One region of the Pradoshia sp. D12 genome, then DNA from elsewhere that is predicted to be linked to it. Evidence: riboswitches for the same ligand, from Rfam matches in the RefSeq annotation. Region 1 holds a riboswitch; each other region holds the start of a gene.

Region 1 (8,226 bases):
TTATTGCTAACGACTAATAAAAAAAGTAGACAGCTTTTTAACTGTCTACTAAGAAACCTGCACAATCAACTAATCCTAAAACACCTTCTAATTCCTAGAGTGGATGATGACCGTTTATGTAAACAACTTTAGCAAGATTTCTCACTCTCACAAACAAATTGCTCCAACTTCTGAATTGCTTCCACTACCCTCTCAGCTGTAACCAATCCAATTGACATTACATGAATCGACTCACCCGTAACTGTTGCTTTTTCAGCAACCTCAGCAATCAGCGCTTCCGTTATATCTTCCACACCTAAATCTGTTAAGGATAATGGAAGGCCCAACTCCTCATAAAACAGTCGAAGCTCTTCAATTTCTGTCCATTTGTCTTCCAGCACTAGCTGAACTAAAATGCCATATGCCACCTTATCACCATGCAAGGCGTGATGAGTTTCTTCAAGTACCGTTAAACCATTGTGAATCGAATGAGCGCCAGCAATTCGACCGTAATAATCACCATAGCCCCCAACCATGCCACCAAACATAATAATTGTTTCCACTACTTTGACGAAATCATCATTTACTTCCCCAGCCTTTGCAGCTTCAACAGCTCCACGGGCGAATTTTAGCAATAAATCCTTACATTCTCTTGCAGCAAAATGAGCAATTTGCAGTGGAACAGTCTTATTATCAATTACAGCCATCTGTACATCCGCTTCGTACCATTTCGCAAGAGTATCTCCAATACCGGCAATTAACATTTCTATTGGAGCATCAACTAAAATTTGCGGCTCCACTAGCACCAGACTGGTACAAACCGGATATATATCATAACGAATGAAAGCTCCGGAATCATCATATATAACGCTTAAAGGCGTCCATGGCGAACAATTAGATGCCAATGTCGGAATGAGAATGGACTGCCTTTCAGTCGCATCGCAAACCGCCTTAACAAGATCGAGTATCTTTCCGCCTCCGACACCTATTACCGCATCCAATGAATGATGCTTGACCAGCTTAGTAACCGCCTCGATTTCGGCAAATGAGCACTCGCCTCCGTACGTATATTCTTCCAATTCTACCTCTGCCATTTGCGGCCAATACGGCTTTACTGCCTCCCAGGACTTTTTGCCACGAACCACAAGAACTCTGCGGAGATTACGTTCCAGCAGCTTAGCTTCCAATAAATCTAAAGCGTTATCTTTCAAAATATATTCACTTGGAGCACCATGAACTGAAAAAACAGTCATTTTCATCACTCATTTCTATTTGCTGTTAAAAACATTAATAAAGTGGGAAGTGTTATCTTTATATATTCTGTATGTCTAACCTTACACCCGCCATGCTCCTTCTATGGTTTTGTATTGTTTACGAATTAGTTGTTTAATCTAAGGGATATACAGCCTTAGTATTTATACATAAAACAAAGAGAGAACTGAGGACATTTTTTCTTATTATTTCATCCATTCAGGCTTGCCGAAGCCGACAAATTCTTCATCGATTATTTTTTCGAATTCATCAGATTCTACCACTGATAAAATATCCTTAGCTAGCTGTGAATCATCATTATTAGCCTTTACAGCCACTACATTTCGATACGGATCAAGCATATTCTCAAGCGCTAATGCACTTAATAAGTCCATATCTGCAGCTAATGCGAAGTTTCCTGGTACTGCTGATAAATCTGCACTGTCAATAGATCGAGGTAGCTGTCCTGACTCTAGCGGCTGGAATTTTAAGTTTTTCTTGTTTTCGATTATGTCCTTTTCAGAAACTTTAAGGGGTTCTGCATTTTCATCTACTACAATTAATCCTTCATCTTGAAGTGTATTGAATGCGCGAGCTGCATTTACCGGATCATTCGGAATTGTAATCGTCGCTCCGTCCTTCACTTCATCCAAAGATTTATACGTGTTTGAATAAATACCCATCGGCGCAGTCGGTACTTTAATTAACCCTGTCAAATCCATGCTGTTCTCTTTTTCAAAGTTTTCCAAGTAAATAGTATGCTGAAAAAGGTTCGCATCAATATCTCCACCATCTAACGCTTTATTCGGTTGAATATAATCACTGAACTCCACCACTTCTACTTTGTATCCCAATTCTTCCAAGCCTGGCTTGATTGCTTTCGTTGCCATATCACTATAAGGACCAGAAGTAGCTCCAATTTTAATATCCTTTGACTCTGAGCTTGCATCCTCAATGCTTTCATTGCCGCTGCAAGCTGCCAATGTACCTACCACTAAGAATAAAATAAATGCTGTTAACCCCTTTTTCATGAAATAATTCCCCTTTTCTATTATCTTTTATCTATAACTTTTGCGATGAAATCACCGGCAAGTTGGATAACCTGAACCAATACGATTAAAATAATAACAGTTGCAATCATAATGGTATTATCATAGCGATAATACCCATATCGAATCGCTAAATCACCAATACCGCCACCACCGACCGTTCCTGCCATAGCAGAAAACCCAATCAAGCTAATTAATGTAAGTGTAATACCCGAAATGATACCTGATCTCGCTTCGAGCAATAGTACTTCCTTAATAATCATCCACGGTGTCGCACCAGCTGCTATCGCGGCTTCAATAACACCTTTATCAATTTCTCGTAAAGACGTTTCAACGATTCTCGCAAAAAACGGAATAGCTGCGACTGACAGCGATACGCTAGCAGCTGTTGGTCCAATCGTTGTCTTTACAACAAATTCGGTCAATGGCATAAGAGCAACCAATAAAATAATAAATGGTATTGATCGGACCAAATTGACGACAAATCCTAATATCCTCTGAACCGTTTTGTTTTCCCAAAATAAACCCTTTTCTGTCACATATAATAGAATTCCAACTGGTAAACCAATCACGATTGCGACAGCTAAAGAAATGGAAATCATGTAAATCGTCTGCAAAAATGCTGTGTTAATTTCAGGAATAAGCTCTATAAAGTGGTTGAAATCAAAGCCCATGTTGGAACACCTCCACTTCTGCCTCTCGACTTTCTATATAAGATATCGCTTTATTAATCTCTTCCTTCTGTCCGCGAAGCTCCATGATAAAAATACCTAAAGGCAATTCCTGAATATATTCAATTGAGCCATGAAGAAAATTGCCTTTTACATTAAATTGCTGAAGCGTATCCGATATGACTCCCTCACCGGCAACCGTTCCCCTAAACGTCACCTTGACAATCGGACCCTTGCAACTTTGGTAAATAGCGTCAGGTATATCGAACGAAACAACACTGTTAATGAATTCCTTCGTAAGATCGGCATGGGGTTTAGCAAAAATATCATACACCGAGCCTTCCTCAATGACCTTTCCATCCTGCATAATCGCCATTCGATTACAAATTTCCTTTACTACATTCATCTCATGTGTAATCAACACAATCGTAATATTGAGCTCCTTATTGATTTTTTTCAACAAATTCAATATTGATTTCGTTGTCGTCGGATCTAGTGCTGAGGTCGCCTCATCACAAAGGAGTACTGTCGGGTTATTCGCCAACGCCCTTGCAATCGCTACACGCTGCTTCTGTCCCCCACTTAGCTGCGAAGGATACACTTCACGCTTTTCAGCTAATCCGACCATTTTCAACAGTTCTTCTACTCGGTCTTGTATTTGAGTCTGCGGCACTTTTGCTGCCTTTAAAGAAAAAGCTATATTTTCAAAAACTGTTTTCTGGCTAATAAGATAAAAGTGCTGAAAAATCATCCCGATTTTTAAGCGTGCATGACGCAATTGCTTGCTTCTCAACTTAGCCAGATCAATTCCATCAACTGTGATATTTCCCGATGTTGGACGCTCCAACAAATTAATACAGCGTAGCAGCGAGCTTTTACCTGCTCCTGAGTACCCGACAATCCCGAATATCTCGCCTTTTTTAATTGTTAAGGAAACGTTGTCAACTCCATTTACTATACCGCTTTTAGTTTTGTAAATCTTATTAACATTCTGAATTTTTATCATATGCCAACCTCTATCTCTTCACATTTTTTGAAACAAAAATGCCCCTCTCATCTGAAAGGGGCATCGAAATACATCTATCTCGACTTATCTTTCAGAATGTAATACATTCTGCAGGAATTGGCACCTTCCCTATTAAGGGGGTTGCCGGACGTCATAGGGCCTAGTCCCTCGGTCGCTCTCGATAAGCTATAGCTTTATTTGATTTGTTTATGATATTACAGACTTCAGAATAGTCTGTCAACAAAAACCTTTTTGACGTAAACTGTTGAACCGCTTTCATCATTGCAATTTCAATAAAATATTCCAATCCACATACATCGGATTAAAAAACTCCCCATTCTTCTTCGTAGGGCTGAACTGACGATAATGTAAAACTCTACATTTTCGCAAGCCGACTGAATAACACTTTCATCGTTCACTATTTTCATCTGCCAAACAAGCTCATTTAATGTATAGTCTCCACATTTCATATTTTCCGAAAAACAATCATTTCTGAAAAAGCTACCACACCCACTTCATCAAACGTTCCCCTATAATCTATGACTCAGCAAATCTAATAACCATTTACTACCGCTATATTCAAATTCTTTCAGCTCACTATAGACATTTCTAAATAAAGGTTATAGAATTTTATCTATTATTTAAATATTCAAAACTATATTCTCTTCGTAAAGGTGAATTATATGACATATTCAGAACGCTTAAAAAAACTGCCAGTCCAATTTTTTGCAACACTTGTCCTAAAAGTTAACAGCGCTATAGCTGAAGGCAGAGACATTATTAATCTCGGACAAGGAAATCCTGATCAACCTACTCCTGCGCATATCGTCAAAGCCCTGCAAGTGGCGGCTGAAGATGCACAAACTCATAAATATTCTCCATTTCGGGGTTTGGAAGAGTTGAAAGAAGCGGCAGCACAATTTTATCACAAGCAATATGGCGTCGAGGTTGACCCTAAAACTGAAGTTGCCATCCTTTTTGGAACGAAGGCCGGACTAGTTGAGCTACCAATGTGCTTGCTCAACGATGGAGAGCTAATGCTCTTGCCAGACCCAGGCTATCCCGACTATTTATCTGGAGCTGTATTAGCAAACGTAAACTATGAAACTTTTCCACTAACAAAAGATAATCAATTTTTGCCGGATTATGAAAGCATCCCTTTAGAACAAAGGACCCATGCAAAGCTAATGTATTTAAACTACCCAAATAATCCTACCGGAGCTACCGCAGATCATGCTTTTTTTGAAAAAACAGTATCATTTGCAAAAGAAAATAACATTACCGTACTTCATGATTTTGCCTATGGAGCTATTGGCTTTGATGGACAAAAACCTATCAGTTTTCTTGAAACGGAGGGTGCAAAAGAAGTCGGCATTGAAATGTACACACTCTCGAAAACTTACAATATGGCAGGCTGGCGTGTTGGCTTTGCTATCGGAAACCCAGCTATCATCGAAGCACTCAATCTCATTCAAGATCATCTTTACGTCAGCCTCTTCCCTGCTGTACAAAAAGCGGCAATCGCAGCCTTGACAGGGGAGCAATCCTGCGTAGAAGAGCTTATCGAACGCTATGAACGACGACGAAATTCCCTCATTGGCGCTTGCAATAAAATCGGCTGGAAAGTCGAAGCCCCAACTGGTTCATTCTTTGCTTGGCTTCCTGTCCCTGCCGGTTTCAAGAGCGAGAGCTTTGCTGATTATTTGCTTGAAAAAGCAGATGTAGCCGTTGCAGCAGGAAAAGGCTTTGGTGAATACGGAGAAGGCTACATTCGTGTCGGCTTATTAGTAGACGAAGACCGGCTAATAGAAGCTATTGAACGTATTGGAAAGCTAGGAATATTCACTTAAACAACTGCGGTATTGAACTGCTCCCTGTCTAGTAAACAATGAATATAATAAAAGCAGAACCCTGAATTCTAAGGGGTTCTGCCGCTCAATCTCTATTGATAACGTTGTTACAGATGCTATTAACGCCTCTTTTAAAATTCGTTTTTTTAATAATACTATTCTATTTTACTGTGCCCCAAAATGAATCGCCCCATGTGATCAATACAGCGTTCTTTTTTTTGAGCACAGAAAAACTCCCCATTAGGTAAGCCAGATTTTTCAAACTGTCTTACCTAATGGGGAGCATAAAAAAAGACCGTCAACATGACAGCCTTGATTTTCTGCTATTGACCTGTTAATACAATAGCTACGGTTTACTTATAACTGGATATAGAGAGATTATATTCTCTAATTCTTTAATCAAATCATCTAAATATGATTGATTTGATACAAATTCAAAGGATAATACAGCACCACTTCCTGTCGGATAACAAGTCTCTCCAGACCATTCTATATGCCCCAACTTATCCATTTCACATTCAAAATAAATAAAGCTATCTAAATTTTTCAATATAACTTTACCCGATAAATCCTTATTCATTAACTTCAAATCATTTAAAAAATCCCTAATGTCATCAGTTCTTAAACTAGCAATAAAATCAACATAATATCCAGGGATTTCAACTTTGTTTCCATCCCAATAATCAAAGCTATTCGGATATTCACGAGCTATGATATCTATTTCTACTTTAGCTTTTTCTCCCAATAGATGGAATTTCATTTTACCACCTCATATTTTATAACTTATTAGCTTTGGTCATCTTGTACTAATCTGTTCCTTTAACCGAATAGCAAAAAAGAGCTGATCAACCAGCCCTTGATATGAAAGTAATACCCTCGTTAGGGAATAAGACTATTTTTCTATAATTATATAATCTTTCGTTTTAGAATATGGAATACCATGTTTGTTAGCAAAATCAACTAATTCTTTGAAAACGTCGTTGGGATTCAAATTTACAATTCGGATGGTAAGTCCTTTTTTAACTTGCATAAAAGCACCTTTGGTATACCAATTGACTCGTTTAAATTTAATCTGTTTTATTTGATGGGGAAATATACTTGTTTTATATAAAGGCCATTTAAAAAACAATATTTGATACGTCAAATAGTCATTATTTATCACAAATTTATATCTGATACATAATAAAACAAGAATAACTAAAGAAAATATCATTTGGAAGTATAATAACCAATCGAAAAAGTCATTTATTGAAATTGTCAATATCATTAATAGCATTATATACCATAATGCTACTCTTTGAGTCTTTGCGAAATAAACCAACTATCTCTCCTCCCTACATGTTCACTTTAACATAAATATCCATACTCCATTGAAATATACTGCCCCTAGCTGCATAGCAAAAAAAGAGCTGATCAGTATTACACCCCAAAAGTCAGATTTCTAACTTATTGGGGTCACTACATCACAGCTCTGATATTGGAGCGGGTACTCCCGATAGTTTCAGTTTAATCTTTCACAAAGAGAGTTAGCATTAGCTAAGTGCTTCTTTTTCCTCAAAGTTTTACTTCAGCTGAGGATTAGCTCTCCCTTTTTCTTAAAAGTTGCAAAGTCCCTTTTTTCTGTTCTTTAAAGTCCTCTAATTGTCTAGGAACATTAGTTACTCCATGATATATTGCATAAAACTCTTCCCACGGTTTTCCATCCAAGCGATAATATTTTTCTAATATATCTATATAAGTAAACAAAGCCTGTTCCACCACAATTTCAGATAGCTCATACTCGCTTGGCAATTCCATATCCAATCTTTCGCATAACAATTTTTGTATTCTCTTTGCATACTTTATCTGTCCCATGGAAACATCTAGCTTCTCATATTCCTCTTTAATGCTCACTTTCATTTGGTTCCCTTCCGATAAAAAGTCGTTACAAATTATACTCTAATTATTAATTAAAAACAGATAATTTACAATACCTACTATTATATTAAGATAATAATCAATTTAGTTTCTAATCGATTTGCAAGTCATCCCACTAATTACTAAATGTTACAAAAATCAGCTATTTTCCACAAAATCATCAATTTTATTCCATGTATGGATTAATGTAGACTTGTTGATGTGCAAAAACACAAAAAATAAAGACAGCTATCATTATCCGATAACTGTCCTCCCTCTTAGTATTCGGTTAAAAATTGATCAATTAATTTAACATATTTTTCTTTTGGGTAACTCATATAGAGCCCTGAAGCCAATCTGACTGCGTCGCCAAAAAAGAATCGTTCATACAGGGATTGCCGCGATCCGAAAGCACTCATGGATATATCCCATGCCAACCGAAAAATCTTCACTTTTTCTTCTGCTCCAACGATGGCTCCCTGCATATACAAATCAAGATCCGCACCGATTTCTGATGAAAAATC
Region 2 (8,226 bases), 1.9 Mb from region 1:
TAGAAAATGGCAATATAATTGTATATGTCCTGAACGACAGGACTGCCATTATAAATAACGTAAAGAGACCAATCAATAGATCCCAAAAGATAGCACTTCCATATATAAGAATAAATAGAAAGCTATATGCCAAATAGATGGGAAGAACATACTTGGCCATAACCGCATTCCATGTACCTATAAAGATAGACTTAGCACTCTGTAATGGAGAGGCCCTGTATATCCATGCTCCTTTATATGAATCGGTATATCGGAGTGCAATAGCAATAGTTGGAATCATAAGCGCACTGAAATAAATTGTATAATAACCGCTGCCATTTTGAATACCTTTCCATCCATTTTCCCCGAATTGATTGAGTAGTGTAATAAACGGAAAAATAATAACCATTCCAATAGATGGATATACCTTCAGTTTAAACGCCTGTTCGTTTTTCATGAGGTTTTTTGCGAAATGATAAAAGACTCGTTCTTCTTTATTTCGTAATAGGAACATTGAAAAATGACTGCGTTTCTTTTTCGATAAGGCTCCTGTATGATTAGTTAACTTTTGTAAATACTGCTCAAAGTTTTGAACATTTTTAATATAAATAATGACAGAAACAAGCGGTACAATTACAGCCAAGCTGATTAAGAGAATATATTGCCATGCAAAATTCCCATTTAGTATTACCTCAAAGGGAGCGGCATACCAAATAGGCGCAAGAATATAGCTCCACCAAGTTGGTGTAAATTCTACTTGCCTATCTACAAGGTCAAATATCCTTACCGTTAGTTGATAGCCAACAATCATTAAAATAGACAAGGAGATTTGTACATAACTGATAAAATCCTTTAATTTCTCTCCATCAAAATACTTTAAAATAACCAAGTAGATTAAAGCAGTAAGCAAGACTATCCATATATCAATCAATATAATGACCAGCAAAAATAACAGACTAAAGCCAATTCCTTGAGTAACAATAGCAGCAATGAACGCAGGCGCAATAAAAATAAGGGTTATTGTGCCAAGGTAAATAATAATATGTATCAGCTTTGCCACCGAGACCGTTCTCCCATCAACCGGTCTAGACAATAAAATAGACTGATCCCGTATATCAAGCATCACATGGGAAAAATCAGATATTAAAGATGTAATGATAAAAAACATAAATACCGCAAACAACATACTCATTTGGAAAAAATAATTTTCACCCATAATAATAAAAGGAATCAGTATTAGACCCATAAGCGCATAAACCCATAAGGATTTTAAAAATTGATTTGAATCCTTACCTGTATTTCCAGACCCATCATTCATCAAAGTTGGAACTCTTCTGGCATCCATTGTAAGCTTAACCTGAAGAATTCTTCTCATAACCGGATAATCAATTCCCATCCACTGAAAGAGCTTTTGTCCTCTATCCAACACACGCAAACTCATAAATTTTTTCATCTATTAATCCTCTTTAACAACAGATACAATATCTTCGGCAATTGAACGATGCTGTGTAAAACCAGTTAATTGGTTAAAAATTTCTTCAAGAGTTCCTTCCTTGCCAACATCCTGTAATTCTGCAAAGCTTCCATCTGCAACAATCCTGCCTTCATGCAGTAAAATAATTCGATTGCTAATTTTCTCGACGACATCCATGATATGTGAGGAATAAAAAATAGTTTTTCCCTCGCTTGCCAGCAGTCCAAGCAATTCTTTAATGACCATAACGCTATTCGCGTCGAGACCGCTTAAAGGTTCATCTAAAAATAAAATATCCGGATTATGAAGAAGGCTTGAAATTAATAGAACCTTTTGCTTCATCCCTTTTGAATAACTATTTATTCGTGAATCATACATTTCTTCAATATTTAATAGCCTCATTAGTTTAAAAGCCTTTTGGTCAGCCTGCTCATAAGATAAGCCATAAAGCTCACCTATAAAAGTCAAATATTCACGTGCAGTCAATACATCATATAAATCTGCCAATTCAGGCACATAGCCAATTCTATTTTTATAGGTAATCCTATCCTCAGAAAGCTCTTTATCAAAGACCTTCACTGAGCCTGTATAGTCTGTAAGGAGTCCAAGCAATATTTTAACTGTGGTAGTTTTCCCCGCCCCATTGGGACCTATATAGCCAATAATTTGTCCCTTGTTTACATCAAGATTAATTCCTCGAAGTACTTCTTTCGATCCATAATGCATTTGAAGATTGCTAATAGAAATCACCAGTTCAGCCATTTTCATTCTCCCCAAAGACCCATTTTGGTATAGTATATCAAAACGGGTCGTTAATTTGCATAATTTTCTAATTTATCCTTTTTAGGTATTACTTCTGGAATCCTTCATGATGCACCTAAATGCCTGTAAAGTTCAAATTTCTAATAACCTAAACCGATAATGATTCAAAAGCTTGAATAAGATCATCAATCAAATCATTCGCATGCTCTATCCCAACAGAATAGCGCAGCAAACAATTACAGACTCCATTTTGTGTACGCACTTCCTCAGGGATATCCGCATGTGTTTGTGTAGCAGGGTACGTCATTAAACTTTCTACTCCACCCAGACTTTCAGCAAAAGATATGATGCGAAGGCTTTTTAAAAATGGATTGATCCATTCCTCTGATTTCAGCCGGAACGATATCATCCCCCCTTTACCAGGATAAAGGACATCTGTCACTTCTTCTCTTTCTCTTAAAAATCGGCTGATTATCTTAGCATTTTCCTCATGCTGCCTCATCCTTAGGCTCAATGTTTTCATTCCCCTCATCACAAGCCAGGAGTCAAATGGCGGCAGTACAGCGCCTGTTGCATTTTGATATTCTTCTAGGCGCGCACCAACCTCTTTACTCTTTGAGACAATTAATCCAGCCAATACATCATTATGTCCTGCTAAATATTTGGTGGCACTGTGGACAACAATATCTGCTCCCTGCTCAATCGGTCTTTGCAAAATGGGTGTATAAAACGTATTATCTACAAGGAGCAGTAGATTGTTAGATTGGGTCAGTTGAGCAATTTCTTTAATATCCATTTCCTGCATAAGCGGATTTGTCGGTGTTTCTATAAAGAAGGCCTTCGTATTTTCCGTAATGGATTCAGCGAAATCTTCATATGTATGGCAATAGTTAAATTTGATGCCATACGTCTTCCATATTTGCTCAAATAACCGATATGTCCCTCCATACAGATCGGCAGAGACGGCTATTTCATCACCTGGAGAAAATAAACATAGCAATGAGTGAATGGCAGCCATACCTGAACTAAAGGCAAATCCCTGTTTACCACCCTCTAGCTCGGCAATTGCTTCCTCTAATAATTTTCTGGTTGGGTTTCCTGTTCTTATGTAATCAAACCCTGTTGATTCCCCTATTCCGTTATGGCGATAGGCTGTGGAAAAATAAACTGGCGGATTAACAGTACCTGTTTGTGTTTCACTTCGATTGCCTATTTGAGCTAAGAGTGTTTCGATTTTAACTGTTGTCATATGTATGACCCCTCTCTCTTTATTAATCCCCGAAATACAGTTACTCTGATTTACCTTCATCCGGCTCTAATTTGCCATCAAAGTTACGAATTACTTACATCCACTCATTTTCCCAGTGAATAAAAATATGCTTAAAAACGAAAAAAGTCTTCAAGAAGAAGACTTTTCATTAGAGTGAGTCCCTTCTTATCGGCCAGGAATGATTGTTCCTGCAGGAATTAGCACCTTTCCATATTGGCGGTTGCTGAGACTTCACAGGGCCTGTCCCTCCATCTCTCTTGATAAGATTTTTCAGAATATTTATTTAACTATAAATTTACAGTCCTACTGCTAAAAAAGCAAGTTATTTCTGCCTTTATTGTCCAACTTTTTAACAAAGGTATATAATAAATCTATACATAAAAAGGAGTGATTCGGAACCATGAAAGCCAATGGCCAGGAAATTTTCCAGTACATAAAAGACCTTGTATCCATTCCAAGTCCGAGCGGCTATACAACGGAAGTAATTGATCATGTAGCACAGTTTTTACAATCTCAAGGAATACCTGCAGTAAAAACAAATAAAGGTGCCCTATTGGCAACAATCAAGGGACAGGATGATTCAAAGCACCGTTTTCTAACAGCCCATGTAGATACATTAGGTGCTATGGTGAAAGAAATCAAACCAAGCGGGCGTTTAAAATTATCGATGATCGGCGGATTTCGTTGGAATTCTGTTGAAGGCGAATATTGTAAAATCCATACAGCTGAAGGTAAAACGTTTACAGGGACGATTCTTTTAAATCAAACTTCTGTCCATGTTTATCAGAAAATGGGAGATATTAAACGCGAGGATGCAACGATTGAAGTTCGAATTGATGCTGTGACAAAAAGCAAGACGGATACAGAAGGTCTAGGTATTTCTGTAGGTGATTTTGTTTCCTTCGAGCCCCGTGTTGAACTGACAGACAATGGATTTATTAAATCCCGTCATTTAGATGATAAAGCGAGTGTCGGCATACTGATGTATATCATTAAACAGTTAAAAGAAGAAGGCATCACTCTCCCCTATACGACCCACTTCTTAATTTCAAATAATGAAGAAATAGGCTATGGCGGAAACTCCAACATTCCTGCTGAAACTGTTGAATACCTGGCTGTAGATATGGGAGCAATTGGAGAAGGACAATCTACGGATGAATACAGTGTTTCCATTTGTGCAAAAGATTCTAGCGGACCCTATCATTATGGCCTGCGTCAGCATTTAGTCGAATTGGCAAAGCAACACAAGATTGATTACCGTGTAGATATATATCCTTTTTACGGATCTGATGCTTCTGCTGCCATCCGTGCCGGCTATGATATCATACACGGATTAATTGGACCCGGCATTGATGCTTCACATGCTTTTGAAAGAACCCATATCAGCTCTATTGAACATACTGCCCAGTTAATCTGGAATTACTTACAATCAGAATTAGCCTAATTTCATACTAAACGTTAACCCATCACCATTTAAGTGATGGGTTTTTATTATAATAACCGTTTGATTTTTCCATAAGCAGCCTTGGCTTCAGCATATCCTTGATTGTACAGCTTTTTCAGCTTTTTAGGGTTACGCTCAACACGGCTGACATCTGATTTCACTAATGGACGAATAATGACGACAAGTCCCTTTTCTTCTTGTTCCTCCAAATAGCGGATCGTGTCATTGTAAACGATATGCCGTTTGCGAAGAGCCTTTAGCAGCCCTTGATAGTTCTTATATTTTCTTTTTCCAAGCCAATCAAGCGACGATGCTTTCATATAGCCTTTATTCCCAGTAAGCACAACGATATTTTTCGTATTCCCGTCTGCTTGAGATTTTTGTATCGGTATTGGATCGGCAACACCGCCATCCAGCAGCATTCTTCCATCATAAGAGATTTCCGGAGCAAAAAAAGGAATCGAACTGGATGCGCGCAGAATCGTTGTAATATCTTTTATTAGGTGCTCTTTTCTATAGTATACAGGTTCGCCTGTTACGCAATCTGTAACACCCACGACAAACTGTTCCTTTGCTTCACAAAAAGCCTTTATATCAAATGGGACCAGTTCATTTGGAATTTTATCAAAAATAAAGTCCATTCCAAATAATTCACGTTTCTTCAGAAAACGTTTATAGGATAGGTATTCCGGGTGTGAGACATAATCGATATTCGCCGCATAATTACGGTCTATTTGCCGTGCAATATAAGAAGAGCCATTACATGCACCAGCTGAAACACCAATTGTATATGGCACATATATATCCTGTTCCATCAAATACCTCAGAACTCCAGCTGTATATAGCCCTCTCATTCCGCCACCCTCTAGAACCAGGCCTGTATTATGCATAACAAGTAAACTCCTTCCCCAGAGAATCCTTATTATTTTGCCATGACCCTTCTTAAATAATTACACGTTTTAAAACTATTTCAGGGAATTTTTTACTATCCTATTGACAGTTTTAGTGTATTAACTGTATAGTACACATATCAAGTGTATGAACTACATAGTACACACACTAATAATTGGTTAAAAAGCCATAGGAGATGAATTAATGAACATCATCTTTAATAACCGGGATCCTGTATATTTACAAGTTGTCCGTTACTTCAAAGAACAAATAGCGACCGGTCGGCTTGCAAGCGGAGAGGAGATTCCTTCTCGACGTGAGCTTGCCAATCTTCTAAAAATAAACCCCAATACTGCTCAAAAAGCGTATAAGGAAATGGAGGAACAGGGATTGATTCACACAGAAAGAAATTTCCCAAGCCGGGTCACAACCGACAAGGTCATATTGTCAAGCGTTCGTCAGGAACTCATTGTTGAAGCCGTTGATACCTTTGTTCAGGCAATTAAACCGATTCAATTACCAGTAGATGAACTGTTGAGTATTGTCAAAGAAAAATATAATGCGGAACAAGAGTAAGGAGGGGATTTCATGTTAGAAGTAAAAAATGTAACGAAAAAATTTGGAAGAAAAAACGTATTGGATGATGTATCATTCACAGCCAACAAAGGGGAAATCACGTGTTTAATCGGTATAAACGGTGTAGGTAAAACAACGATTATGAAATCCATCATGGGCCTTACTCCTATTGATGGTGGAGAAATTCTTATAAACGGAACTAAAAGAACGAAGGATACGTATGAGAAAATCACATTTATTCCAGATACGTTCACGATGCTTTCGAACTTCACCATTATGCAGGCAATGGATTTTATGAATGATTTTTATGAGAGTTGGAACCAAGATCGCGCCGATGAATTATTGAGCTTTTTCAAATTGGATGAAAACATACGGATTTCAACATTATCTAAAGGAAATACCGCGAAAGTGAATTTGTTATTGGGATTGGCTCTGGATGTTGATTATGTTCTTATGGATGAACCATTCTCCGGTATCGATATTTTCAGCCGTGAACAAATAGCAGATGTCTTTACAAGCCACCTGATTGAAGACCGCGGTGTTATCATCACAACCCATGAAATCAACGATATTGAGCACCTCATTGATAAAGTTGTTTTGTTAAATGACGGAGTCGTTTATAAAGAATTTAATGCAGAAGAAGTTCGAAATAACGAAGGTAAGTCTGTCGTAGATGTAATGAGAGAGGTGTATAGAGGATGAATCGCTTTTTTAAGCTTGTGAATATGGAGTTAAATCGATTTACAAAAATTTTATTTGGATTGATTATTACTGTTTTTATTATACAAGTTGCCGGGTTAATCATTGAAGCTAACATCTACATGAGTGACGCTAATAAATCATTAACGAATGGTGTCCCTATAGAAGTCTTTATTGAAGAATTTGGTTATTATGGCATGGACAATTATGTGAATTCTATTTGGTTTAATGGTCCGATTGCCTTATGTGCAGGTGCCATCTTCTTATATATCTTTCTAATTTGGTACCGTGACTGGTCAGGTAAAGGATCCTTTATCTATCGTTTATTAATGATTCCTACATCAAGAATGAATATTTATTTTTCGAAATTAACAGCTATAATGCTACTTGTACTCTCACTAGTATCTATCCAATTGATACTCCTTCTAATTGAATCAAAAATTTTGAAATGGTTTATATCAGCGGATTATTTACATGAGGTATCGATTGGCAGCTTAATCAAGGGATCTCAATTTATTACGGTTATTCTCCCATCTACCTTCACAGAATTCGTTTTATATTATGGTGCAGGATTTATTGCTTTGAGCATCCTATTCACGGCCATATTGCTTGAGCGCAGCTTTAAATGGAAAGGAATCATTCTTGCCATCCTATACTGTGTAGGTGTTATAGCTGTATTATCAGCACCTATTATATTAATCGAATTATTAGAAATAGGTAATTACATTTATACATCTGAGCAAATCATCATTGTAAGCGTTACAGCCAGTATTTTAGGCATTATCTCCATTTTATTAAGCCGCTATTTATTAAATAAGAAAATAACTGTGTAAGGAGAGGAAACATATGAAAAAATATCGAAATTCTATTCTGATCCTGCTTGTTGCTGTGCTATCCATATCAGTATTTTATATAAATCAGGCCTTTTCTTCCTCCACCCTCCCTGATTTTTACGTCAAACAAATAAATGGAGATGCTAAAATCTTAGACACCTTATCATTGGAAGCAGATTATCAAGTAGGTGGATTCACAGAAACGTTTAATGTAACGAAAGAGGGGGCCACTTATCGATCTGAATTACCTTTTTTTGAGCAGGTGGACTACGGGGAAAAATATTTAGAAACAGCGGAA
Region 3 (8,226 bases), 1.3 Mb from region 1:
TGTATTATATACATAAAAACTTGCTCTCGCCGTAGACGAAGCTTTTAACCATTTCATAAGCGGTTGTGCACAGTGATGCCCGGCACGAATAGCTATTCCATCTGCATCCAGAACGGTAGCGACATCATGCGGATGAACATCCTCAAGGTTAAAAGTTACTACACCAGCTCTTGATTCCGGATTTTTAGGTCCATAGATTTGGAGCCCCTCTATACTTGATAATTTATCAAGTGCATAAGCAGCAAGCTTATGCTCATGCGCCTCTACATTATCAAGACCAATCTCATTCAAGAAATCAATTGCAGCTCCAAGTCCAATGGCACCTGCAATGATTGGAGTACCGCCTTCAAATTTCCAAGGCAGCTCTTTCCATGTAGAATCCTGCAATCCTACAAAATCAATCATCTCTCCGCCAAATTCGATTGGTTCCATATTCTCGAGGTATTCCTTTTTCCCGTACATGACACCAATGCCAGTTGGTCCACACATTTTATGTGCAGAAAAGGCAAAGAAATCACAGTCAAGATCCTGAACATCCACTTTCAAATGCGGAGTGCTTTGCGCACCATCTACAACCATTACTGCTCCATTTTCATGGGCAATTTTCGCAATTTCTTTAACCGGATTGATGACACCAAGCACATTCGATACATGCATAACTGAAACGATTTTCGTGTTTGAAGTAATCACTTCTTTGACTGTTTCAAGTGAAATAGTACCGTCTTCTTCAAGCGGGATATATTTCAATGTCGCACCGGTTGCTTTAGCTACTTGCTGCCATGGAATGATATTACTATGATGTTCCATCATACTGATAACAATTTCATCACCAGCTTTTAGGTTAGCTTTCCCGTAGCTGGCAGCAATTGTATTAATCGAAGTCGTTGTCCCTCTTGTAAAGACAACTTCTTCGATGGATTTCGCATTAATGAACTTTCTTACCTTTTCACGTGCTCCCTCATAAGCATCCGTGGCCATCGTTCCAAGTGTGTGAACACCACGGTGTACATTAGAGTTATACCGCTTGTAATACTCATCAATAGTCTGAATAACGGATGCTGGCTTCTGCGAAGTTGCGGCACTGTCCAGATATACTAATGAATGACCATTGACTTTCTCATTTAAAATTGGGAAAAGTTCTTTAATATTCGTTGGAATCATTATTTAACTTTCCTTTCAATTACCTCAGTCAACTGCTTTTTAACAGCTTCAACAGGTAATTGATTTACTACTGGGGCAAGGAACCCATGGATAATTAAACGTTCTGCTTCTGTTTTACTGATCCCTCTGCTCATTAAATAATAAAGCTGAATTGGATCCACACGGCCTACAGAAGCTGCGTGTCCAGCTGTTACATCATCTTCATCAATTAACAGAATAGGGTTTGCATCCCCACGTGCTTTCGGACTAAGCATTAATACTCTGGATTCCTGTACAGCATCAGCTTTAGTGGCACCATGTTCAATCTTACCGATACCATTAAAAATGGAGGATGCTTCATCCTTCATAACACCGTGCTTCAGGATATATCCATTTGAGTTTTTACCAAAATGAACAACTTTAGTTGTAAAGTTTTGAGTTTGTTTACCAGTACCAACCACTACTGTTTTAGTATCACCATATGAACCATTACCATGTAGGTTTGTAATATTCTCTGAAATAGTATTACCATCGTTCATTAAGCCCAATGCCCATTCCACTCGTCCATCATTTCCTACATATGCATTACGGTTTACATAGGTTTTCATATCTTTAGATAATGTATCAACTGCACCATATTTAACGACCGCATTGTTGCCGACGATAACCTCAGAAATGATATTTCCAATAGTCTCTTTGCCGTCAACCAATGAAATATAGTTTTCAACGTACGTTACGGAGCTGCTCTCTTCAGCAACAACAAGTACGTGATTATATAATTCAGTCTCAGCATTATCAATCATGAAGATAGCCTGGATGGGTTCTTCAATAACCACGTTGCGTGGGATATAAAGAAAAGCTCCACCATTAAAGAGTGCTGCATGTAAAGCTGTAAGCTTATTCGTTTTTACAGGAACACTTGTAGTCATGAAGTATTTTTGCAAAAGTTCAGGATGTTCTTTAGCAGCAGTCCTGATATCTGTAAAAATAACACCTTTATCTTTAAGTTCCTGAGATACTGTCAAATAAGCAGCTGTATTGTTTCGTTGTACATACAAACTTCTGTTCTCATCAGGATTGATCAGCTTTTTCACGTCTTCAGCAAGTTCATCAATAGATGTAAATGTCTCGCTTGTAACGGAGTTCACTTTCATATCCTCTAATTGCCATTTATCAATCTTCGTTTTATCAGGTCTCGGCATAGGTAGCTCAGCTGAGGCAGAAAGGGCGTCTAAACGGAAGCTTTCAAGCCAGGCAGGCTCACTATGTGCTTTTGAAAAAGATGATACAACATCTTTTTCGAGTAATGTAGTTTCGATTGTCATAACGATCCTCCTATTGCTTATGCTTCAATTCCTACTGTTTCGTCTTCAATACCTAATTCTTTTTTAATCCAGTCATATCCTTCTGCTTCTAAGCGTTGCGCTAGTTCTGCTCCACCGGATTTCACGATTTTACCTTGCATCATTACGTGAACATAATCTGGAGTAATGTAGTTCAATAAGCGTTGATAGTGAGTAATCATTAGGCAGCCAAAATCTTCGTTTCTCATTTGGTTGATTCCTTTGGAAACAACTTTCAGCGCATCAATATCTAAACCGGAGTCGATTTCATCAAGAATCGCAATGGCTGGTTGCAGCATTAATAATTGAAGAATTTCATTACGTTTCTTTTCACCGCCGGAAAAGCCTTCATTTAAATAACGTTGAGCCATATCTTGATCCATTTCTAATAGATCCATTTTTTTATCCATTTCTTTAATGAATTTCATTAAGGAAATTTCGTCTCCTTCTTCACGTTTACTGTTAATAGCAGAACGCATGAAGTCGGCATTAGTAACCCCAGTAATTTCACTTGGGTATTGCATTGCTAAAAATAGACCGGCACGAGCACGTTCGTCAACTTCCATTTCAAGAACATCTTCACCGTCCATTGTGATGGAACCACTTGTTACTTCATATTTTGGGTGACCCATGATAGCAGATGACAATGTAGATTTTCCTGTACCATTTGGCCCCATAATTGCATGGATTTCTCCACCTTTAACTTCAAGGTTTACCCCTTTAAGAATCTCTTTACCTTCTATTGAAACATGTAAATCTTTAATTGTAAGAACTGAACCAGCCATTCTTATACCTCCAATATATAGTCATCTAAAGTTTTAGATTATTTCTATTCTCAATTTATTCTCATTACAATCTTATAACAAATCAAATCTAGATTCAACTTTTTGAAACGAGAAAATTACATAAAATGGACATAATATTTTAACATAATACTTAGCTTTACTGACATTATAATGTTAATTTTCACGAAAGAAAAGAACCAGCATGATCTTTACCAACCACCCTGATTTTAAAGACGGCAGTAACATTTTTGCACTAATTGAAAACATAAAAACAGGTAGAAGGAGAAATTGATTTTTCTTCCGCTACCTGTTTTTATGATTATCACTTTTAGAATTATTCACTTTATCACTTGATTCATTTACCCATGTACTCTTCTATTCACATCATTTAAGATTTGATTACTCTTCATATAACTACGTTCACGCTTCTCTTCTACTTTCATACGCACTTCAAGATTCTGACTGTAAACTTCATAGCCAACTCCATGTGCCTGCCTCATCGCTTTTTCCATTTCATCTGTTACTCTAAGCTGTAACTGATTGTCAAAGATAATGAATCATTCCTTTCCATTTATTATAATAAGGGTATCACTTTGCAGAAGAACCCTCAAAGTCTATATACCACACTGAGCACATCTTAAAAGTGATATTGCGTATTTCTTCTAGGAAATCCTTGATTATCCTGAAAAATAATACCAGAGAAGAAAATAATTCATTGGAAAAGCATCTTATAATACACCTATTATATGATAAAAAAGGTGCAGCTAAATGAATAGCTGCACCTTTTTTGTCTATTATTTATTTGATGGGATAACGGACCCTTTGTAGTTTTCATTAATGAAATCCTGGATATCTTTAGAATGAAGAACTTCAACCAATGTTTTAATTTCTTCCTTATTCTTATCCTCAGATCTAACAGCAATAATGTTTACGTATGGATTATTATCAGCACTTTCCAATGCAATCGCATCCTCAGCTGGTACAAGATCCGCTTCAATGGCATAGTTGGAATTAATCAGTACTGCATCGCCTTCATCATTATTGTAAACCTGCGTAAGCATAGGTGCTTCAATATCCGTTTTAAACTTTAAATTCTTCGGATTTTCCGCAATATCATCCACAGTTGCTTTAGTTTTATCAATGCCTTCTTTTAGCTTTATTAAGCCTTCTGTTTCCAGCATAGATAACATACGTCCATGATCAGCTACTGAGCTGCTCATAATGATGCTTGCGCCTTTTGGTAGGTCATCCAGGCTGTCGTATTTTTTAGAATAAACACCAATCGGTTCAATATGGATTCCGCCTGCATTGGCGAAATCATACCCATTATCCTTCACTTGACTCTCAAAATAAGGGATGTGTTGGAAATAGTTAGCGTCAATTGAGCCATCTTCCAATGCTTTATTCGGCATTACATAGTCTGTAAATACTTCAACTTCAAGTTTAATACCTTTTTCTTCAAGAAGAGTTGCTGCTTCTTCCAATATTTCTGCATGTGGAACATTTGATGCGCCAATTTTAATCGTTTTTAGTTCTTTGTCCCCGGAATTGGATTCATCTCCTGATCCACCGCAGGCTGCCAATAATAGGGTTAATCCTAAAACAAGTATGAACGATAACTTTTTCACTTTGGTTTCCTCCCTAGCGCTTATCTAATTTTCTTGTTATAAAATCTCCAATAAATTGGAGAATAAACACAATAATCAATACTAAAATAGTAGCAACAATCGTGACATCTGTCTGTCCGCGGCTAAACCCTTCCAAATAGGCAAGGTTTCCAAGTCCGCCCGCACCAATCATACCTGCCATCGCTGTATAACCTACAAGCGCAATTGCCGTAACTGTGATACCAGAAACAAGTGCAGGCAGAGATTCAGGAATTAGCACCTTCCATATGATTGTAAAGGAAGTGGCCCCCATCGATCTTGCTGCTTCGATTACACCTTTATCAATTTCACGCAATCCAATCTCAACCATTCGCGCATAGAATGGAGCAGCACCTATAATTAAAGCTGGCAAAGCCGCATTGACACCGATAATACTTCCTACTAATGCCTTTGTGAAAGGAATTAACAACACGATTAGAATAATGAATGGAATGGAACGGAATATGTTAACGAAAGCACCTACAATTCCGTAAATCACTTTGTTTTCCCACATATTCCCCTTTGAGGTCAAGAATAATAGCAGACCCAATATAATTCCAAGGAAAAAAGTTGCGATTAATGAGACACCTGTCATATACAAGGTTTCCCATGTCTTTTCATAAATTCGTTCCCAAACTACATTTGGTAATAATGTTTCCATCATTCTGAAATCACCTCCACACCAATTTCCTGATTGTGGAGATAGTCAATCGCTTTCGCCACTTCAGCAGCATCACCGTCTACATGAATAAATAACGTTCCATAGGACCCGTGCTGAGTCTGCGAAATTTTACCCTGTAATATGTTTACATTGATTTTGTAAGAGCGGATAACCTCTGATAAAACAGGGGTTTCAGCTGATTCGCCAATAAAGGATAATTGTACAACTTTCCCCGTCGGATATTCAGCAAGCAAATGCTCAATCGTCTCTTTCGTTTCTTCTGGCTCAGTCACTTGCTGTACAAATCGTTTAGTAATCGGAGCATTTGGTTTTTTAAATACATCAAGTACTTTTCCGCTCTCGACCACTTTCCCCATCTCCATCACAGCAACGCGATGACAGATTTTACGAATAACATGCATTTCATGTGTAATTAATACGATTGTCAAGCCAAGTCTTTTATTTATATCAACGAGCAAATCCAAAATATCGTCTGTAGTCTGAGGATCAAGTGCTGATGTCGCCTCGTCACAAAGAAGAACCTGTGGATTGTTCGCTAATGCGCGCGCTATACCGACCCGCTGCTTCTGACCGCCGCTCAACTGAGATGGATAAGCATTTTCACGGCCATCTAATCCTACCAGACTTACAAGTTCCTTCACTCTTTCTTTACGTACCTTGCTTGGTACGCCCGCAATTTCTAAAGGAAACTCTATATTTTCGCTGACTGTCCTTGACCAGAGGAGATTAAAGTGTTGAAAAATCATACTTATTTCCATTCTGGCTTTTCTTAATTCAGCGCCTTTTATAGCAGCCATATCTTTGCCTGCCACCAAGACACTGCCTTCTGTTGGCTTCTCTAAACCGTTCAGCATTCTAATGAGGGTACTTTTTCCCGCACCGCTGTACCCAATAATTCCAAAGATCTCGCCTTTTTCAATAGATAATGAGACTTGATCCACTGCTTTGACAGCTGATGAACGTTTAAATGTTCCTGAGAAGGTCTTCGATACATCACGTAATGTAATCATGAAAAGTTCACCTGCTCTTTCTATCAACCTATAATTAAAGAATAACTTCAGTTAAACAAAAATGCCTTTCTGCGGAGGCAGAAAGGCATGATTTATTTATAACATGTTCCTTTCTCTCATCTCCCAGGATTTATTATCCTGTGTGAATTGGCACCTTTTCAATCATAAATGATTGCCGGTTGCCGGGCGTCAAAGGGCACTTCCCTCGGCCTCTCTTGATAAGAGTACTTAAACTATTCAATTAAATCTAACTGTCTGCTATCCTATCATGTTGAAGAAAGAACTGTCAACACCAAAGTCTGCATAGCATGTTCAATATTTATTTCACAACCACCTCAGTGGAAGCTATACCTGTTGCTTTTTCAATCGCAAGCTCCAATTCTTCAATTAGATCTTCTGCATGTTCAATTCCAACAGACAGTCTGATTAAATCCTCCTGTACACCTGATGCTTTTAATCCCTCTTCACTTAGTTGCTGATGAGTCGTGCTTGCCGGATGGATAATTAGGCTCTTTGCATCTCCCACATTGGCCACATGGGACCACAGTTCAACGGAATCAATCAGTTTTTTACCTGCCTCACGTCCACCCTTTATTCCAAAAACAACGACTGCTCCAGCACCTTTGGGTAAATATTTCTTCGTTTTTTCGTAATCAGGGTGATCTGAATCTCCTGGATACAAGACCCACGATACAGCCGGATGCTGTTTTAAATAGTCAACTATTAATCTCGTATTGGCTACATGCTCCTTCATCCTCACATGCAGAGTTTCCAATCCGAGAATAAATTGAAAGGCATTGTACGGGCTTAAGGAAGGACCTAAATCTCTCAACAGCTGAACTCTGGCCTTCACAATAAATGCTGCTGCACCAATTGCTTCACTGTAAATCAGATCATGATAGCTTGGATCGGGTTCAGTAAAGCCCGGAAATTTAGATGAATTCCAGTCAAACTTCCCTCCATCGACTATGACCCCGCCTAATGTGGTTCCATTTCCAAGCAGCCATTTCGTAGCTGAGTGTACGACGATATCCGCTCCAAACTCAATCGGACGGGATAAATAAGGAGTTGCAAATGTATTATCAATGATTAACGGAATTCCAGCTTCATGAGCAATTTCCGCCACCCGTTCAATATCAAGAACCTGCAGGCTTGGATTTCCAATCGTTTCTCCAAAAATAGCTTTGGTCTTTGATGTAATCGCTTCTCTAAAATTTTCAGTGTCACTTGGATCCACGAACCTTACGTTAATACCATACTTAGGGAGAGTATTGGCAAATAAATTGTAGGTTCCGCCGTATAGAGTGGACGCAGAGATAATTTCATCACCTGCTCCCGCAATATTTAGGATTGAGAGTGTTATAGCTGCAGCACCACTTGATACCGCTAAAGCTCCAATGCCACCTTCTAATTCTGCTATACGTTCTTCGAATACACTTGAAGTTGGATTATGGATTCTAGTATAAATATAGCCAGTCTCAGCTAATCCAAATAAATCCGCAGCATGATCTGTGTCTTTAAATAAATAAGCATTCGTCTGGTAAATCGGCACGCTTCTCGCTCCAGTTACCGAATCCTGCTGCAATCCTCCGTGTATACCTACTGTTTCAAACCGATACT

Evidence for each region. Region 1 has a riboswitch for S-adenosylmethionine ahead of F7984_RS03875 (methionine ABC transporter ATP-binding protein). Riboswitches for the same ligand answer to the same signal wherever they lie in the genome.
Region 2: it holds a riboswitch for S-adenosylmethionine, as region 1 does, so the genes downstream of both, F7984_RS12990 (methionine biosynthesis PLP-dependent protein) here and F7984_RS03875 (methionine ABC transporter ATP-binding protein) in region 1, are expected to answer to the same signal.
Region 3: it holds a riboswitch for S-adenosylmethionine, as region 1 does, so the genes downstream of both, F7984_RS16515 (methionine ABC transporter ATP-binding protein) here and F7984_RS03875 (methionine ABC transporter ATP-binding protein) in region 1, are expected to answer to the same signal.

Annotation. Positions count from the first base shown of each region.
Region 1 is NZ_CP044545.1:788,526-796,751, reverse strand. It holds gene F7984_RS03890 (iron-containing alcohol dehydrogenase family protein) at 129-1,232, opposite strand; gene F7984_RS03885 (MetQ/NlpA family ABC transporter substrate-binding protein) at 1,437-2,261, opposite strand; gene F7984_RS03880 (methionine ABC transporter permease) at 2,282-2,953, opposite strand; gene F7984_RS03875 (methionine ABC transporter ATP-binding protein) at 2,943-3,956, opposite strand; SAM riboswitch class I at 4,038-4,144, opposite strand; gene F7984_RS03870 (pyridoxal phosphate-dependent aminotransferase) at 4,640-5,806, shown strand; gene F7984_RS03865 (WapI family immunity protein) at 6,153-6,566, opposite strand; gene F7984_RS03860 (hypothetical protein) at 7,385-7,705, opposite strand; gene hpaB (4-hydroxyphenylacetate 3-monooxygenase, oxygenase component) at 7,981-8,226, opposite strand, start outside.
Region 2 is NZ_CP044545.1:2,709,644-2,717,869, forward strand. It holds gene F7984_RS12980 (ABC-2 family transporter permease) at 1-1,432, opposite strand, end outside; gene F7984_RS12985 (ABC transporter ATP-binding protein) at 1,436-2,221, opposite strand; gene F7984_RS12990 (methionine biosynthesis PLP-dependent protein) at 2,364-3,464, opposite strand; SAM riboswitch class I at 3,648-3,752, opposite strand; gene F7984_RS12995 (M42 family metallopeptidase) at 3,886-4,929, shown strand; gene F7984_RS13000 (patatin-like phospholipase family protein) at 4,977-5,819, opposite strand; gene F7984_RS13005 (GntR family transcriptional regulator) at 6,025-6,396, shown strand; gene F7984_RS13010 (ABC transporter ATP-binding protein) at 6,409-7,098, shown strand; gene F7984_RS13015 (hypothetical protein) at 7,095-7,928, shown strand; gene F7984_RS13020 (hypothetical protein) at 7,942-8,226, shown strand, end outside.
Region 3 is NZ_CP044545.1:3,406,136-3,414,361, forward strand. It holds gene F7984_RS16490 (cysteine desulfurase) at 1-1,161, opposite strand, end outside; gene sufD (Fe-S cluster assembly protein SufD) at 1,161-2,465, opposite strand; gene sufC (Fe-S cluster assembly ATPase SufC) at 2,483-3,268, opposite strand; gene F7984_RS19205 (YuzK family famiily protein) at 3,628-3,780, opposite strand; gene F7984_RS16505 (MetQ/NlpA family ABC transporter substrate-binding protein) at 4,063-4,896, opposite strand; gene F7984_RS16510 (methionine ABC transporter permease) at 4,910-5,578, opposite strand; gene F7984_RS16515 (methionine ABC transporter ATP-binding protein) at 5,575-6,606, opposite strand; SAM riboswitch class I at 6,720-6,831, opposite strand; gene F7984_RS16520 (O-acetylhomoserine aminocarboxypropyltransferase/cysteine synthase family protein) at 6,926-8,226, opposite strand, start outside.